DNA from 3 places in the Mesorhizobium sp. M1428 genome. Region 1 is predicted to be linked to each of the others. Evidence: predicted binding sites of a transcription regulator. Region 1 holds the regulator's gene; each other region holds the start of a gene.
The links. Region 1 encodes PhoB, which activates phosphate uptake and scavenging genes when phosphate is short. Its sites were predicted from a motif close to TGTCATNNANCTGTCAT; they were not measured.
Positions count from the first base shown of each region.

Region 2: the regulator PhoB is predicted to act here: its motif matches at 3,226-3,242, upstream of NKG60_RS01090 (esterase-like activity of phytase family protein).
Region 3: the regulator PhoB is predicted to act here: its motif matches at 4,761-4,777, upstream of NKG60_RS20605 (RNA degradosome polyphosphate kinase).

Region 1 is NZ_JAMYKT010000017.1:50,583-56,744, forward strand. It holds gene pstC (phosphate ABC transporter permease subunit PstC) at 32-1,021, shown strand; gene pstA (phosphate ABC transporter permease PstA) at 1,025-1,876, shown strand; gene pstB (phosphate ABC transporter ATP-binding protein PstB) at 1,873-2,676, shown strand; gene phoU (phosphate signaling complex protein PhoU) at 2,709-3,416, shown strand; gene phoB (phosphate regulon transcriptional regulator PhoB) at 3,433-4,122, shown strand; gene NKG60_RS22500 (ROK family protein) at 4,132-5,376, opposite strand; gene xylF (D-xylose ABC transporter substrate-binding protein) at 5,663-6,162, shown strand, end outside.
Region 2 is NZ_JAMYKT010000001.1:224,641-230,802, reverse strand. It holds gene NKG60_RS01105 (sugar ABC transporter ATP-binding protein) at 1-949, opposite strand, end outside; gene NKG60_RS01100 (sugar ABC transporter substrate-binding protein) at 1,007-2,065, opposite strand; gene NKG60_RS01095 (TIM barrel protein) at 2,106-3,095, opposite strand; gene NKG60_RS01090 (esterase-like activity of phytase family protein) at 3,343-4,821, shown strand; gene NKG60_RS01085 (L,D-transpeptidase) at 4,966-5,754, opposite strand; gene NKG60_RS01080 (MATE family efflux transporter) at 5,947-6,162, shown strand, end outside.
Region 3 is NZ_JAMYKT010000014.1:139,460-145,621, forward strand. It holds partial or broken gene NKG60_RS20595 (serine hydrolase domain-containing protein) at 1-898, opposite strand, end outside; gene ppx (exopolyphosphatase) at 955-2,487, opposite strand; gene NKG60_RS20605 (RNA degradosome polyphosphate kinase) at 2,487-4,688, opposite strand; gene NKG60_RS20610 (zinc-finger domain-containing protein) at 4,838-5,083, shown strand; gene NKG60_RS20615 (FAD-dependent monooxygenase) at 5,103-6,162, shown strand, end outside.

The DNA of each region.
Region 1 (6,162 bases):
CCTCCCTGTTGCCTTTAATCGCGAGGACCCAATGACCATCGCTTCCGATGCCATGCCATCATCCGCAGCAGCCCGGGCCAGGGAAGCTACGGTGCGGCGCTTCGCGCTCACAGATGCCATATTCCGCGGTCTCACCCGCGCTTCCGCAATTCTTGTGCTGGTCATCCTCGGCGGTGTCGCGATCTCGCTGTTTGCCGGCTCATGGCAGGCGCTGTCCTCCTTCGGTTTTTCTTTCCTGACGACTGAGAGCTGGAATCCGGTCACGGAAAAATTTGGCGCACTGGCGCCGATCTACGGCACCCTGGTAACGGCGGCCATCGCCATCCTGATCGCGGTCCCGATCGGCATCGGCATTGCAATCTTTCTCACCGAGCTCTGCCCGCGCCCGCTCAGGCGCCCGATCGGCATAGCGGTCGAGCTATTGGCCGGCATTCCCTCGATCATCTACGGCATCTGGGGCCTGTTCGTGTTCGCGCCGTTCCTGCAGACGACGATACAGCCCTTCATAATCAACATCTTCCACGGCGTGCCGGGACTATCCAGCCTTTTCGCCGGCCCTCCTTACGGCATCGGCCTTCTGACCTCGGCGCTGATCCTCGCCATCATGGTGCTGCCCTTCATCACCTCGATCACCAAGGACGTCTTCGATACGGTGCCGGCGGTGCTGAAGGAATCGGCCTACGGCATCGGCTGCACGACATGGGAAGTGACCCGGCGCGTGGTCATTCCCTATACCCGCATCGGCATCATGGGCGGCGTCATGCTTGGCCTCGGCCGGGCGCTCGGCGAGACCATGGCGGTGACCTTCGTCATCGGCAACGCCCACCGCATCAGCGCCTCTCTGTTCGCGCCGGGCACGACCATCTCGGCCACCATCGCCAATGAATTCACCGAAGCCGACGGCGATCTCTACACCTCCTCGCTGGTTTCGCTCGGCCTGATCCTGTTCGTCATCACCTTCCTGATCCTTGCCGCCGCCCGCTATATGCTGATGCGGATCGACGCCCGTACGGGAGCCTGACCGATGTCGACATCCTCATCGCTCCACAGCCGCCGCAAAGCCAGGAATTCGGTGATGATGGCGCTTTGCGTCGTCGCCGCCGGCATCGGGCTTGCCTGGCTGGCGCTCATCCTCGGCGCGCTGGTCTATAAGGGCACGGCCGGGCTTTCGCTTGCGGTCTTCACCGAGATGACGCCACCACCGGGCGAGGCCGGCGGCCTGCTCAATGCCATTGCGGGAAGCCTGCTGATGACGATCATCGCTGTTGTCGTCGGCACGCCGATCGGCGTGCTGGCGGGAACCTACATGGCCGAATATGGACGTTTCTCGCGCATCACCACCGTCGTCCGCTTCATCAACGACATCCTGTTGTCGGCGCCGTCGATCATCATCGGCTTGTTCGTCTATGAGTTGATGGTGCGGCCAATGGGGCATTTCTCGGCCATTGCCGGCGCCGTTGCGCTTGCCATCCTGGTCATTCCGGTGGTCGTGCGCACCACCGAAGACATGCTCAACCTGGTGCCGAACGCATTACGTGAAGCCGGTGCCGCGATCGGCGCGCCGCGCTGGGTGGTGATCCGTTCGGTCGCCTACCGCGCCGCATTATCCGGCATCGTCACCGGCATATTGCTGGCGATAGCGCGCATTTCCGGCGAGACGGCGCCGCTGCTCTTCACCGCGCTCAACAACCAGTTCTGGAGCAGCAATATCAACGCGCCGATGGCCAGCCTGCCGGTGACCATCTTCCAGTTCGCTCTCAGCCCTTACGAGGAATGGCAGCAACTGGCGTGGACCGGCGCACTCATAATCACCCTGACGGTTCTGGGCTTGAGCATCCTCGCCCGCAGCCTTACCGGACGCAGAGAGGACAGATGACACAGATGTTGTCCCCGGACATGACGATGACCGAAACGGTCGCCGAGAAGACGAAGATCGAGGTCAAGAACCTCAACTTCTACTACGGCCAGAGCAAGGCGCTAAAGGACATCAGCCTGTCGCTGCCCGAGCGCAGCGTCACGGCCTTCATTGGGCCTTCGGGCTGCGGGAAATCGACGCTGCTGCGTGTGTTCAACCGCATCTATGAGCTCTACCCGAAACAGACAGCCGAGGGCCAGGTGCTGCTCGACGGCAAAAACATTCTCGACCGGTCGCAGGATCTCAACCTCCTCAGGACCAAGATCGGCATGGTGTTCCAGAAGCCGACGCCGTTCCCGATGTCGATCTACGAGAACATCGCCTTCGGCGTCAGGCTCTACGAAAACCTCGGCAAGTCCGAGATGGACGGCCGCGTCGAACAGGCGTTGAAGCGCGCCGCGCTGTGGAGCGAGGTCAAGGACAAACTCAACGCCAGCGGCTTGAGCCTGTCCGGCGGCCAGCAGCAGCGGCTCTGTATCGCCCGCACCGTGGCCGTGAAGCCGGAAGTCATTCTGCTCGACGAACCGGCGTCCGCACTCGACCCATTGTCGACCGCCAAGATCGAGGAACTGATCGACGAATTGCAAGCCGACTACACGATCGTCATCGTCACCCACAACATGCAGCAGGCGGCGCGCGTGTCGCGCCAGACCGCCTTCATGTATCTGGGTGAACTGGTCGAGTTCGACCGGACCGAGAAGATCTTCACGTCGCCCCGCGAGAAGCGCACGCAGGATTATATCACCGGCCGCTTCGGCTGAGCCGTTCCGATCATGCATATGAGGACAGGACCATGGGCGAACACACAGTCGCTTCTTTCGACGAGGATCTCGAGCAGATCAGCAAGCTGATCCGCGACATGGCCGACCTCGCCGGTTCGATGGTCGGCGGGGCGACCAAGGCCCTGTTGAATTCCGACAACGTGTTGGCGCAACGCGTCGTTTCCGACGACGCCATCATGGATGCGCGTCAACGCGAACTGGACGACCGCGCCATCACCCTGATCGCCAAACGCCAGCCGATGGCCCACGATCTTCGCCATGTGGTCGGAGCGATCCGCATGGCCGGCGACCTCGAACGCATCGGCGACCTTGCCAAGAATATCGCCAAGCGTGTGAGTGCGGTCGGCCTCAGCGTCACGCCGCGCGACTTGTCGCATTCCATCGACGCGATGGCGCAGCTGGTGCTCATCCAGGTGCAGGGCGTCATCGAGGAGTATGCTGCAGGCGATGCGGCCGCGTTGGCCAAGCTGCGTGCCGCCGACGAGCGCATTGACGTCAAATACACGTCCGTGTTCCGCGAGCTATTGACCTACATGATGGAAGATCCGCGCAACATCACCGCTTGCACGCACCTGCTGTTCTGCGCCAAGAATCTGGAGCGGATCGGCGACCATGTCACCAACATCGCCGAAAATGCGTATTATGTGCTGACCGGCGAGCAATTGCCGGTCAATCGTCCGAAGCAGGACGAAACGACAATGTCCGCGCCGGTGACATGATGGGGGTGCCCAGCTGATGATCGCACCACGAGTAATGGTGGTGGAGGACGAGGAGCCGTTGGGTGTGCTGCTCCGCTACAATCTCGAATCCGAAGGCTACCAGGTCGAGGTGGTGACACGCGGCGACGAAGCCGAGATCCGTTTGCAGGAGAATGTGCCCGACCTTCTGGTGCTCGACTGGATGATACCAGCGGTTTCCGGCATCGAGCTCTGCCGCCGGTTGCGGGTGCGCCCCGAAACCGAGCGGCTGCCGATCATCATGCTGACCGCGCGCGGCGAGGAGAGCGACCGGGTGCGCGGTCTTTCGACCGGCGCCGACGACTATCTGGTCAAACCGTTTTCTACACCGGAATTCATGGCCAGGGTCAAGGCGCTGCTGCGCCGCGCCAAGCCGGAAGTGCTGTCCAGCGTGCTGAAGGTCGGCGACATCGTGCTCGATCGCGAATCGCACAGGGTCTATCGCAAGAAGAGCGAGATCAGGCTCGGACCGACCGAATTCCGGCTGCTGGAGTTTATGATGCGGCATCCGGGCCGCGTCTTCTCGCGCAGCCAGTTGCTCGATAATGTCTGGGGCGAGACGATCTACATCGACGAACGCACAGTGGACGTCCATGTCGGCCGGCTGCGCAAAGCCGTCAATAACGGCCGCATGCCGGATGTCATCCGCACCATCCGCGGTGCCGGTTATGCGATCAGGGAAGATTGATCCGCCTGGTCAGGCGACGTTCTTTCGGACGCCGGGCCTCATTTGCGCGCCCGGCGCGAAAATCTCCTGGTCGACGAAGCTTAACGCCCGCATCGCGCAGCCTTCGCGGATCAGCGGCAATTCGTTCGGCTCAGTGTCGAAAGAGATCGAGCCGGAATGCTGGCCGCCGGCGGTCTGTGCGATTGCCTTGCGCAAGGCCGGCTCGATCAGATCGAAGGCGGCGGCACTGGCGCCGACCATCGCGACCGGTGCCGGATCGATCAGCGCGAACAGCGAGCCGAGACCGAAACCCAGCGCTTCGCCGGCCTTGCAGTAGGCCTCGCGTTCCGGCCCATCTTTCTCGCGCGCCCGGGCCGCCAGGGCGCGCATGTCGGCGTCGCTGACGTCGGCGACCGGTTCGCTGTCTTCGCTCATCTGCCTGGCGTTGCGCCAGATGGCGTAGTTGCCGGCATAGGCCTCGATGCAGCCGCGTCGTCCGCAACGGCAGAGCGCGCCGCCTGGACGATGGATCATGTGGCCAAACTCGCCGCCCGAGGAATGCGTGCCGGTGAACAGCTCGCCCTTCAACACTAGCCCCATGCCGATGCCATGCGAAAGCAGGATGGCGATGAAGTCGTCGCGATAGCGGTCCGGCTTGCGCCAGCGCAGAGCCACCGCCATCATATTGCAGTCGTTCTCCACCGTTGCCGGGATGCCGAATTCGTCCTCCAGCATGTCGGCAAAGGCAATGTCGGTCTGCGGCGTGATCGGCGACCACAGCATGGCGCGTGCAGGGGAGTCGGTAATGCCCTGGATAGCTAGGGCGATGCGGGCGACACTGCGGACGTCAAGGTCTGGATCCTCAAGTCGGCGCCGGACGATGGCCATGCATTCGCGGATCAGTTCGTCGCGCGGCATGGTCAGCGTGTCCAGCCGGCGCTGTTCCTCGGCGACCACCTGTCCCGCATAGTCGATAATGGCGGCCGACAGGAAATTCAGCGACAACACCACGGTCAACACCGCCGCAGCTTCCGGGTTGAGGGCGAGGCCGACCTGCGGACGACCGCGTTTCAACGAAACGGGCTCGCTTGCCTTGCTCTCGGCGAGGATGCCTTCCCGTATCAGGTCGGAGGAGATCGCCGATATGGTCGAATGGCTGAGGCCGGTGGTTGCTGCGATCTCAGTACGCGATGGCTGGCCGGCCCGGCGCACCGCCGAGATCACCATCGCCCGGTTGCGCCGGCGCAAATCGTCATGGCGGATTCCGACCGACATCGTTTTGCTTTCCTCCCGGTTGCCGCGGCCGCTCATGAACCGGAAGCCGTCGGTAATGTCCGACAAACAGTGTCGGATGCAGGCAAATAGTGTCAGATGCGGGTGGCGCTGTCATCGTTTATTCCGACGCTCGAAAAAACTCGCAAAGTCATCAAAATCCATCAGAATCGATGTTGACAGCAGCCGGAGATCGGGCCAGTATTTTTTCGAGGCTCGAAAAAATTAGAGCTTCTAAGCTGGTCTTTGAGCCAATTGGTCACGCCGTACGCGGCGCAGGGAGGATATGATGAAGAAATTCACGACCGCCATTCTGGCGGGTGTCGCCATGACGCTGGCGCTGGCGTCGGTGGCGCAGGCTAAAGACAAGGTCATCGGCGTTTCCTGGTCGAACTTCCAGGAAGAGCGCTGGAAGACCGACGAGGCCGCAATGAAGGCGGCCATCGAGGCCGCCGGCGACAAGTATATTTCCGCCGACGCGCAGTCCAACCCCGGCAAGCAGCTCACCGACGTCGAGAGCCTGATCTCGCAGGGCGCCAACGCACTGATCATCCTTGCGCAGGACGCCTCGGCCATCGGGCCGGCCGTGCAGAAGGCGCTGGACGAAGGTATTCCGGTTGTCGGCTACGACCGGCTGATCGAGAACAAGGACGTCTTTTACCTGACCTTTGACAACAAGGAAGTCGGCCGCATGCAGGCCCGCGAAGTGTTCAAGGTGAAGCCGGAAGGCAACTACGTCTTCATCAAGGGCTCGGGTGCCGATCCGAATGCCGATTTCCTGTTTGCCGG
Region 2 (6,162 bases), on a different contig from region 1:
GTACCGCCTTGCAGTCGATCTCTATTGCGCCTGATGAGGCCCGGTCGGCACCGGCGAGCAACCGCAGCAGTTCGGTACGACCCGACCCGACCAGGCCGGCAATGCCCAGCACCTCGCCGCGATGCAGCTCGAACGAAACGTCATGGACCTTGGACGCCGAGGCAAGGCCGCGCACGCTCAGCCTGATCTCGGCGGAAGCATGCGAGCGGTGCTGTTCCTGGGCAAGCTCGCGGCCGACCATCATCGAAACGACGGCCTTTTCCGAGACCTGTGCGATATCGACGGACCCGACCACGGCGCCGTCGCGCATGATGGTGGCGCGCTGGCAGATGCCGAACACCTCGTCCAGCTTGTGCGAGACATAAACGACGGCGACACCGTCGCGCGCCAGACCGGCAATCACCTCGGCCAGTCGTTCGAACTCGCTCGGCGTGAGGCTCGACGTCGGCTCGTCCATCGCCACGATTCTGGCGCGGTCGAGCAGCGCCCGGCCGATCTCGACGATCTGCCGCTGCGCCACCTTCAGGCTGCCCAGCGGGGCTGCCGGATCGATGGTCGGGTCGATGGCGGCCAGCGCTTCCGCAGCACGGCGTTCCTGCTCGCGCCGTGCGACGAAGACGCCGCCGCGCGTCAGCGGATGGCCGAGAAACATGTTCTGCGCGACGCTAAGACGTGGCACCTGCTGTAATTCCTGATGGATCATCGCCACACCGGCGGCGCGCGCCGCGACCGGGGTGTTCAGCATGGCCGGCTTTCCGTCGATGAGCACGCGTCCCGCTGTCGGCCGGTAGACGCCTGACAGGATGCGCAGCAGCGTCGACTTGCCGGCACCGTTTTCGCCAAGCAGGCCATGGATTTCGCCGGCGCCGACCGAAAAGGACACATCGCTCAGCGCCCGTACGGCCGGAAACAGCTTGGAAATGCTCTCGAATTGCAGCCGCGCTGGCATTGCTTCAGTTCTCCAGGCAAAGGTGCCGACCCAAGGCCGGCACCCGCCGCCCCTGCTCTATTGGCCCACTGCCGCGTCCTCGAGCAGCGCCTTGCGCACGGAATCGCCACCGCCTGAGTAACGGTCGGCATTGTCCTTGGTGATCAGCGCCTGCGGCGTGGCGACGACGCGCGGCAGCTTCTGCCCGGCCACCAGCCGCAGCGCCGATTCCAGCGCCACCTCGCCGGTCAGCACCGGGAAAGAATCGACGGTACCGGTCAGCTCGCCGGCGCGGATCGAGGCATAAGCGTCGGAAATCCCGTCGGTGCCGAAGACGGCGACTTTGTCCTGCAGGCCGGCGGCCTTGACCGCTTCGACGATGCCCAGCGCCATGCCGTCATTGTTGGCATAGAAGCCGATCAGGTCGGGGTGCTGCTGCAGGATGTTGGTGGCCGCGTCGTAGGAGGTCTGGCGATCCCAGTTGCCGGGGACGCTGGCGACGACCTCGAATTTGCCAGCCTCGGTGATGGTGGTCTTGAAGCCGTCGGTGCGCTGGACGGCGGCGTAGACGCCGGCCTGGCCTTCGACGATGGCAACCTTGCCGCCATCCGGCCGGTTCTTGATGAACCATTTGGCGACGCGCACGCCGTTGTCGCGCTGGACATTGCCGACATAGTGCTCGGCCTGCGGGATGACCGCGTCATTGACGTTAACCACCGGCACATTGGCTGCCTTGGCCTGTTCCATGATCGGCTGCAAGTTGGAGTCGGTCTGCGGCGAGACGAGAAGCACGTTGTAGCCTTGCGTGACCAGGCCTTCGGCGATGGTGAGCTGCCCGAGCTGGTCGCCCTCGCTTTGCGCCGCTTGGTAGACGACGGGTACGCCGGTGCGGTCGCCGAACGACTTGTAGCCCTCTCCCAGCGAGCGCCAGTATTCGTTGGTCAGCGTCTTGGAGACCGCACCCGCCTTGGTGCCCTCGGGCAGCTTGGGGAAAGCCCCGAACTTGGCCTCGAGCTGCGACCAGTCGATGCGATCCTTCTCGGTGTCGGAATTGAGCGGCGCGAGGTCCGCGGAAAACGAGGACCCTACGGACAGCGCCATCAGTGCAGCGGTAGCGGTGGCAAGCAGAAATTTCATGGTCTTTCCTCCCTTGTTGAAAACAGTGATGGCCCCGGCCTCAGCTGTCCGGCCCGAGCATGGCTTCCTGGATTATGGCCTGCGAGGCGACCGCGTCCTGACGGTCGATGGCAGTGGATAGGCGATTGTCCTTTTCCAGCCGATCGACGACGCGCAGCATGCGCTTGACAGTCGCGATGTTGACTTCGCATTCGTGGACCGGGTCGAGCCCGGTCATGTCGGGGAACGTGTCGAAGTAGATTGCCCCGGCATAGCCGTCGCGGCGGATCTGCCTGAGCAGCTCGATCGTCTGCAGCGTGTGCACTGCGCCGACCATCAGGCCGTCGTCGCGCTTGGCGTAGCCGTCGTTGAGATGCACGCCGAGCAGCTTGCTATGGCGCGCCACGAGTGCTGCGGCAAAGGCCGGCTGCTCGTCGGCATAGAGCACATGCGCGAAATCGAGCGTCACGCCGAGATTGGGCAGGCCGATCTCGCGGATCGCCAGCAATGTCGTCGCCGCATCGGGCATCAGGCTGTAGGAGCGCGGCTCGTTGGGTTTGTATTCAAGGCTGATCTGACAGCCCGGGTCATGCGCCACTACTTCACGAATGCCATCGATTTCGTGTTGCCAGAGTGTTGCGTAGTCAGCTTGGAAGGCGTAGTCGAAGCCATCCTGCCCCAACCACAATGTCATCAGGCTGGCGCCGGCATCGCGCGCGGCGTCGATGCCGGCCTTGGTCAGGTCGATGGCCTCGCGGCGAACGGAAGGATCCGGGTTGGTGAAGGCGCCGAGCTTGAAAGCCGGGTTAGAGTAGTAGCGCATGGCGAAGCCATTGATCGAAAGCCCGAAATCGCCGAGTTTGCGCGCCATTTCCGCAGGTTTTTCATCGACATGGTCGGGAAAGTTGAGGTCGAGATCGGTCAACTCCGCAACCTTCGCCGCACGTGCCGCCATTTGCAGCATGGACGGTTTGCCGACAAGATCGGGCCACTCGGACTGTGGCCGCGAGGCAAAGGAATTGAGGCGGGTGGCGAAACGATAGGCGGTCATCGGGGTCCTTTCATTGTCATAACTTTACACAAGAATGATTACTTGTAAAGTTGTTAATGGCTCGCTCGGCGACGACGAATTCGCCATACCCAGGCCAGTTGCGACCACGGGGGACAAGCAAGCGCGGCACTGTCACGCAAGTATCACGTTCGCGTCCTAGATCGCTTCTCCGAAGGCTTACGCGGCGTCCTTGATGCGACGCGACGCCTTTTCAGATCCCGGCAGCTTTGTCTCAAGGAGGATATCCATGAAAAACCTGCACCGAACCGCGTCCCTCGCCGTCGCGCTGGCGATGTTCACCGCCTTGACCCCGGCCTTGGCTGAAAACGCCGCGACAGTCGGCGGCGTCAGCTTCGTCAACAAGGGCCTAGTCGGTGTCGGCCGCATCCCGGCCAGCCAGAAGGACAAGTTCGGCGAGACGTTTGGGTCCGGCTCCGGCATGTCGATCGATGCTGCCGGCTGGACCCATGGGGCGGACGGCTACAAGGGCTCGCTTTGGCTGCTGCCGGATCGCGGCTACAATGTCGTCGGCACCACCGACTATCGCTCGCGTTTCAACACGATCGCCATCGAGTTCGCGCCGGCCGCGCCGGGTGCCACACCAGCCGCCGGGCAGGAACAGTCGGGCCTCAAGGCAACCTTAGCCGACACCATGCTTTTGACCGACGACAAGGGCGCCGACGCAACCGGCCTCGATCCGCTCAACGGCGTGCGCGCCGCGGCCGACGACATGCCGATCCTGCCCGAAGCCAACGGCAAGCTTGCGCTCGACAACGAGGCGATCGTGCGGCTGCCCGACGGCACCATGTTCATCTCGGACGAATACGGCCCGAACATCTATCGCTTCTCCGCCAATGGGCGTCTGATGTCGGCAACGCAGCCGCCGGCGGCGCTTGTCCCGATGCGTCATGGCACGCCGAACTTCGCGTCCGACAATCCGGGACCTGGCGCGGCGGACCCAGATCCGAAGGATCCCGAAACCGGCCGCCAGAACAACCAGGGCCTTGAAGGCATGGCACTGACGCCCGACGGCAAGTTCCTGATCGCCGTGCTGCAGTCGGCACCCAGACAAGATGGCGGCGATTCGCCCTCGACGCGCCGGAACACGCGCGCGCTGGTCTACGATGCTTCGGATCCTGACCAACTCAAGCTCGCGCATGAATATGTCGTGCCGCTGCCGGTGTTCACCGATGCCAAGGGCAAAACCAAGATCGCCGCGCAGAGCGAAATCGTGGCGCTGTCGGACAAGACCTTCCTGATGCTGGCGCGCGACAGCGGCAACGGCCAAGGGCTGAAGGGCGACACTTCGCTCCATCGCGAGATCAGCATCGTCGATGTGTCGGCGGCAACCGATATCGCCGGCACAGAGTTCGACAAGGACAAGCCGGTTGCGCCCAAGGGTGAGCTCGATGCATCGGTGACGCCCGCCAAGCTGACGCCGTTCATCGACATCAACGACAAGAGCGAGCTCGGCCGCTTCGGGCTGCACAATGGCGCGCCCAACGACCGCAACAACCTCTCAGAGAAGTGGGAGGCGATGTCGGTGGTGAGCGTCCTCGATCCAAAGCTGCCCGACGACTATTTTCTGTTCGTCGCCAATGACAACGACTTCCTCACCCAGGACGGTTTCCAGGTCGGCGCGGCCTACAAGGCCGAGGATGGCGCCGATGTCGACACCATGTTCCTGGTTTATCAGGTCACGATTCCCGGCCTCGCCAAGAAGTAGCGGCACCCATACAGGCGGACGCGCCGAACGCGTCCGCCTGAGCCGGCGATTGAACGGTCGTGCGCTTCAGTTGCGGCTCGCCCGCGCAAGAAATGGTCTTAAAGGATCAATGCGCCGTGAAACGGGGTTGCGGCACGAGGGCACTCACTTCAGCATCTCCGCGTCCCTTGGCACGCCGGCATCGATCGGCTCAGCCGTCCTGTTCGACACGGCGGCGATCTTCCCGGCGGCCGACAGGTTCGGGCGCACGAAGACCGGCGCGACGCCGTCGACGCGGCTGTAGAGGTCGATAATGTCCTGATTCATGAAGCGCACACAGCCGGATGAAGCGTTCCTCCCAATGGAATCCCACTCCGGTGTGCCGTGCAGCCGGTACATCGTGTCCTTGCCGTCGCGGAAGAGATACAGCGCGCGGGCGCCCAGCGGGCTGTGCGGACCGGGCGGCATGCCGTCCTTGTATTTCGCCAGTTCCGGCCGGCGCTGGATCATTTCCGGCGGCGGCGTCCACACCGGCCACTTCTTTCTCGCCTGAACCACGGCACTGCCGGTCCATCCGAAACCGGCCTTGCCGAGGCTGACGCCGTAGCGAATTGCCTTGCCGCCGTCGCGCACCAGGTAGAGGAAGTGCTCGGAAGTATCGACGACGATCGTGCCCGGTTTTTCACCGGTCGGATCGGACACGATTTGGCGGACGAATTTCGGATCGATCTTGGCTACCGGTATTGCCGGCAGTTGATAGCCCTCGTCGACGCGCGCCGCATACATGCTTGCGGCATCGCCGAAAGCCGGCTCGCTTGGCGCCGCTGTCACCGGCGGCGCCGCCACGTCCGTCGTGGTGCACGCCGAAAGAGCCACGGAGGCCGCGCCCAGAGCCGATGCACCGAGAAAGGCGCGCCGGTTCAGGCGCTCAAAAAACAACGGAATATCGGACATGAGCCCCCCGGCTTGCCCATGAGATCCAGGAAATGCGGCCCCACGCGTGCAGGATCAATATACGATTCCGGAAGGTTTGAGAAATGCTTAGATCAAGGCACGCCAGGCGGAATTTGCGACGCCGCATCGACCTCTCCCGTTAAATCGGCAATCATTGCGGACTCAAGACAAGCCTTCGCCGAGTTGCCTGCCATGGACGACAACATGCCCCCGCGCCGGCGGACCGGCGACCTCACCAGTGGGCCTATCCCGCGCACCCTTTTGCTGTTTGCCCTGCCGGTGCTCGGCTCCAATGTGCTGCAGTCGCTCAACGGCTCGATCAATGCCGTGTGGGTCGGTCGTTTCCTCGGTGAAGCGGCGCTGACCGCCACGTCCAATGCAAACCTCGTGCTGTTTCTCATCCTCGGC
Region 3 (6,162 bases), on a different contig from region 1:
CGGGGCGGCGAATGCCGGCGCCGGCGCGTCGCCGGTGAACCGCAACCGGCCATAACCAAGGCCGTCCGGCGTCGAGGTCGCGGCTGTGAATGACGCGTTGATCCAGCCTTCCGACGCGATCCTCTCCCCATTGCACAAGCCCTTGCGAAGAAGGAGCTGACCGATCTTCAAAAGGTCTGGAGCCGCCAGCCTGAGGCCGGAGGCTGCGGAGGCGACGCCGTCACGACCAGCCGACCAGTGGAAGCGCTCGATGCCAAGTGGCGCGAAAAGCGCCGCGCGCGCGAAATCCGGCAGGGATTTACCGCAGCCTCTTTCAATGATCGCGCCAACCAGCGACGCTGCCGCCGGAATAGATCCAGCGGCTCCCGGGGTCGGCGATGATCGGCCGCTCAAGGATGAAGCGATAACGATCGGGCGCGTTCTCCATCGCGATCTCGCTGTTCTGCGGATCGCTATAGGGACGGTTTTCGTCCCACTCCATACCGAGCGTCATCGTCAGCGCATGGCCGATCGTGATCTTCGCGCGCGCGGGATCGGCGGCGAGATCAGCGTACTCGGGAAACAGGGCGAAGAGCGGCGCATCGGGTGGCGGCACCAGTCCCTTGTCGAGCGCAATGCCGTAAAGCAGGCTGACGATGCTCTTCGTCACCGAGCGCAGATCATGCAGCGTACCGGCGTCAAAGGCGATCTGCCCGATCGGGCGCCCCCATTCTTCGTCCCTGCCCTCGGCATAGTGCTCCAGGAAGACCTTCTCGGAGCGGGCAGCGAGAACGATGTGCAAGTCGCGCAACAGGCCGGACTCAAGCCCGGCAAGCAGCTTACGGTGGATCGCTGGATCGAAGCCGAGCGCTTCGGCCGCAGCTACGGACGGAGATGACGATAACTCTGGGATGGTCATGGAATTCTTCGCTCCGCGTTACCCCACCGCCCGGAATTCAGCCTCGGACCGTCCGTTCACTTCACCGACATGCTCGGCCCACCCTCGACCGCCAGCACCAGCCGACGGTTAGTGACCCTTGCCAGTTGTGCCAGCCGGCCGGCCGGCCGCTCGCCGTAAAGATCGGCCAGCGCTGCCGGCAGCACCAGCGCCAGCACGCCATTGCCGCGGTTTTCCCATTTCAACCGCGGCATGACGCCGGGCATTGCCGCGGTCAGCAAATAGACGACGCGCAGCAGCGCGGCCAGCACGCGGGCGCGCTCGAGGTAGCGCGGTGTCGCCAGCCCGCGGATTTCCGGAGCGGCTTCATTGAACACGCCCTCGTGGCGAAACAGGCTGACAAGCGCCAGGAAGGCGCGGCCGGGATGGTCGACGCCGATGAAGGAGGCATGGGCGATGATATTGAGCGATTGCTTGCCGCGATATTCGGGATGGGCGCGCCAGCCGATGTCGGCGAGCAGGCAGGCGGCGTGGCGGTAGCGCGCCTCATCCCTGGTTTCGTCGATGCCGAAGGCGGCGAAGGCCTTGCCGGTCCACTCGACAAGCTCATGCGCGTGGTCGACCGAGCGCGAGCGCAGGCGGGCAAGCTCTTCTGCCGCCGAGATCAGCGGATCGGCTTTCTGCTCGGCCTTGTCGAGCAGCGAATAGAGAAAGCCCTCGCGCACGCCCAGCGCCGAGACGATGATCTTCGACGGCTGCATCGCCGCCATGATCTCCTGCAGCACGATGGCGCCATAGGGCAGCAGCGAGCGGCGGTTCTTGGAGATGCCCTCGATGCCTTTGATCTTGTCGATCTCGGCCTTGGCGACCTGCCGGAGGAAATTCGCGGCGCTTTCGATGCCGATCTCGTAATGGTGCATGACGCCGAGCGGGTAGTTGGTCATTTCCATGTGCAGCCGGGCGAGGTTTCGCCAGGTGCCGCCGACCGTGTAGAACGCCCTGCCCTGCCCGCCCTTCAGCAATTTCGCCCGCGCCAGTTGCTCGCGCGTGATCCTTGCCGCCTGGGCCAGCGAGTTCTTCGCCATGTCCTGCAGGCGCAAGCCGCCCAACGGCAGCGTGATGCCGTCACCGATCGTCTCACCATCGATGTCGATCAGTTCGAGGCTGCCGCCGCCAAGGTCGCCGGCAATGCCGTTGGCCGGGTGGAACCCGGAGATCACGCCGAGTGCCGAATAATGGGCTTCCTCGCGGCCGCTCAGCACCTGGATCTCGGTCTTGAGCACATCCTCGGCGCGGTGGATGAAGTCGGGGCCGTTGACGGCCTCGCGAGCGGCGGCGGTCGCCAGCACATACATGCGCTCCGCGCCGGCCTGGTCGGAGAGCGCGCGGAAGCGGCGGAACTCTTCCATCGAGCGCGTCACCGCCTCGGGATCGAGTTTTCCGGTCGAAACGATGCCGCGGCCGAGGCCGGCCAGCATCTTTTCGTTGAACAGCAAGGTCGGCGAGCGCGCCAGCCCCTCATAGATGACAAGACGGATCGAGTTCGACCCGATATCGATGATGGACAGCGGTCGGCGGTCCTGGAGCCGGCCCTGGGACGCTGAAATCATCAGCCCGTCGCTGCGTTCTGTCTCTTGCGGCGTTTGAACTGCGCGATACGCTTGGGCGCATGCGACTTCAACGCATCGCCCCGTCCGGACAGGCTCGGATTAGTCATGAAATATTCCTGCGCGTTGAACGGTTCCTCGCCCTCTTCCAGCACGACGCGCCGGGAGGTTCCGTCAGCCAATACGTCGAAACTTTGCTGGTTGTCCATGATGTTGCCGAGCATGATCTGGCCGAGCACCTGCTCATGCACAGTTGGATTGGTGATCGGCACCATGGTCTCGACGCGGCGGTCGAGATTGCGCGGCATCAAATCGGCCGAGGAGATGTAGACGATCGCCCCGTCCGATGGCAGGCCGTGGCCGTTGCCGAAGCAGTAGATGCGGCTGTGCTCGAGGAAACGGCCGACGATCGACTTCACCCTGATGTTCTCCGATAGGCCGGGCACCTGCGGCCTCAGGCAGCAGATGCCGCGCACGACGAGATCGATCTCGACGCCGGCGCGGCTGGCATCGTAGAGCGCATCGATGACGATCGGATCGACCAGCGCATTCATCTTCATCCAGATGCGGGCCGGCCTGCCCTCCAGCGCGTGGCTGATCTCGTCCGAAATGTGCTGGAGGATGCGGTCGCGCAGCGTGAACGGCGAGATGGCCAGCCGCATCTGCTCGGCCGGCTCGGCATAGCCGGTGATGAAGTTGAACAATTGGGCGACATCGCGCGCGATTGTCGGGTCGGTGGTGAAGAAGGACAGGTCGGTGTAGATGCGGGCGGTGACCGGGTGGTAGTTGCCGGTGCCCAGATGCACGTAATTGCGCAGCCTCCCATCCTCGCGCCGCACCACCAGCGACATCTTTGCGTGGGTCTTCAGTTCGAGAAAGCCGAAAACGACCTGGACGCCGGCGCGCTCGAGGTCGCGCGCCCATCGGATGTTGGCCTCCTCGTCGAAACGCGCCTTGAGCTCGACCAGCGCCGTCACCGACTTGCCGGCCTCGGCGGCGTCGACCAGAGCGCGCACGATCGGGCTGTCGTTGGAGGTGCGGTAGAGCGTCTGCTTGATCGCCACCACTTCCGGGTCGGCCATTGCCTGGCGCAGGAACTGCACCACGACGTCGAAGGATTCATAGGGGTGGTGGACGATGATGTCCTTCTCGCGGATGGCGGCAAAGCAATCGCCGCCATGCTCGCGGATGCGCTCGGGAAAGCGCGGATTGTAGGGGGTGAATTTCAGATCGTCGCGGGCGACGGCGACGATCTCCGAAATCTGGCTGAGCGCCAGCGGACCGGTGAGCACGCTGATGCGGCTTGCCGAGACGCCAAGCTCGCCGGCAACGAAGTCGCGCAACTCGGGCGGCATCAGCATGTCGAATTCGATACGGATGACCGAACCGCGGCGGCGGCGCTTCAGCGCCGTCTCGAACAGCCGCACCAGATCCTCTGATTCTTCCTCGACCTCGATATCGCTGTCGCGGATGATGCGGAACGTGCCGGAGCCCTTGACCTCATAGCCTGGGAACAGCTTGCCGATATAAAGACCGACCGCCTCCTCGAGCGGGATGAAGCGGACATGGCGCTTGCGATCCGGCAAACGGATGAACCGCTTCAGCGCCATCGGCAGGCGCAAAAGCGCACTCATCTCCTCGCCGTTCTTGCGGTGGCGCAATTGCAGCGCCATCGAGAAACCGAGATTGGGAATGAACGGGAACGGATGCGCCGGATCGATCGACAACGGCGTCAGCACCGGAAATACCTGCTCCTGGAAATGGTCCTCCAGCCAGGCCTTCTCGTCCTTGCTCAGCGCCTCGCGAGTGATGCTCTCAATGCCTTCCTTGTCGAGCAGCAGCATCAGCGCCGAAAGGCTTTTTTGCTGGTCCTCCTGCAGGCGCTCGACCTCGCGCAGCAATTGTTCGAGCTGCTGCTCGGGCGTGCGGCCATCCGGGCTCTTCAGCACGATGCCCTCGCGCACCTGGCCGGCAAGACCGGCGACGCGGACCATGAAGAACTCGTCGAGATTGGCTGCCGATATCGACAGGAAGCGAACACGCTCGAGCAGCGGATGATTGGCGTTCAGCGACTCTTCGAGCACGCGCCGGTTGAATTGCAGCCAGGAAAACTCGCGGTTGACGAAGCGGTCGGGATTGCCGCCTTCGCGGCTCGCCGCCTCAACGGTGATGAATTCGTTCTGGACCGGCTTCAGTTCGTTCATGGTTTCCGCTCTTCCCACACCGTTCGACGACCACAGCCTTAACCGGCTTAACTTATCCTCTGACAGGCTTTTGCGACAGTTTCATTTCATCGATCTTGCAAAGAGACGGGTTATGATCCAGATGCAATCGATAAGATCAGGAGACGACGATGGCAGGCGGTTCCATTCCCCATTTCCAGAACGATGCGGGCTATCCGGCAATCGACATCGGCGTCAAGGAATTCATGTGCACCGGCGCCAATCCGCCTTTCGACCATCCGCATGTATTTCTCGACATGGGTGACGACAATGAAAAGGTCTGCCCCTACTGCTCGACGCTCTATCGCTATTCGCCGAAGCTGAAGGCCTTGGAAACGCAGCCGCCGGGCTGCCTCTATATCGACCAGGCCGCCTGATTCTTCCGCGATAAGCCTGATGCAGGAAACGCAGTGCCGGCAGGTGGTCATCGCCGGGGCGGGCGTCGCCGGGCTGAGCGCGGCACTGGCCTTCGCCGAGCGCGGCTATCGGATAAAACTGTTCGAACAGGCGCAGCACCTCGAGGCTGCCGGCGCCGGTATCCAGCTTTCACCCAACGCGACGCGCATCCTACGGCAGCTCGGCGTACTCGATCGGCTGCTGCCGACGGCGGTGCGGCCGGAGGCGGTCGTGCTCAAGGATGCCGCCACGCTGCGCGAGCTGGCGCGCGTACCGCTTGGCCAGGCGGCCGAAACGCGCTGGGGCGCGCCCTATCTCGTTGCCCACCGCGCGGATCTGCAGTCAGCGCTGATGGAGCGGATAGCCGAGCGGCCCGGCATCGAACTTGTCACCGGCGCTCTCGTCATCGGTGCCGCTGTCAAACCGCATGGCATCACCGCAACGGTAGAGGTTGCCGGCACGGCCATCAAAACGGAAGCATCGTTGCTGATCGGCGCGGATGGCGTCTGGTCTTCGGTGCGAGAAACGCTTGCCCGCAAGGCGGCCGAATTCGGTAGGAGCCGGTTTTCGGGCGAGCTTGCCTGGCGCGCCACGGTGGCCGCCGACAGCCCCGCCGGACAAGCCCTAAAGGTGATCGGTGCGCCCGATTGCGTTAGCGCATTCCTCTATCCCGGCTTCCATATGGTCGCTTATCCGGTCAGCCGTGGCACTGCCTTCAATCTCGCCGCCTTCACCAAGGGCAAGCGTATCGCCGAGGGCTGGTCGGGGCATGCCGACCCCGCCAGCCTCTCAAGCGCCATGCACGGTACCGCGCCGGCGCTGGTCCGTCTGGCGAGCGAAGCGGCACCATGGACGGCATGGCCGATCCACACCGTCGAGCAGCGGCGGTGGACGACGCCGCAAGGCATCGCGCTGATCGGCGATGCGGCGCACGCGATGACGCCGTTTGCCGCGCAGGGCGCGGCGATGGCGATCGAGGACGCGGCGACGCTTGCCGGCTTCGTTGCCGCTTCGCCAGCCGATCTTGAGCGGGCACTTGCCGCCTGGGAACAGGCGCGGC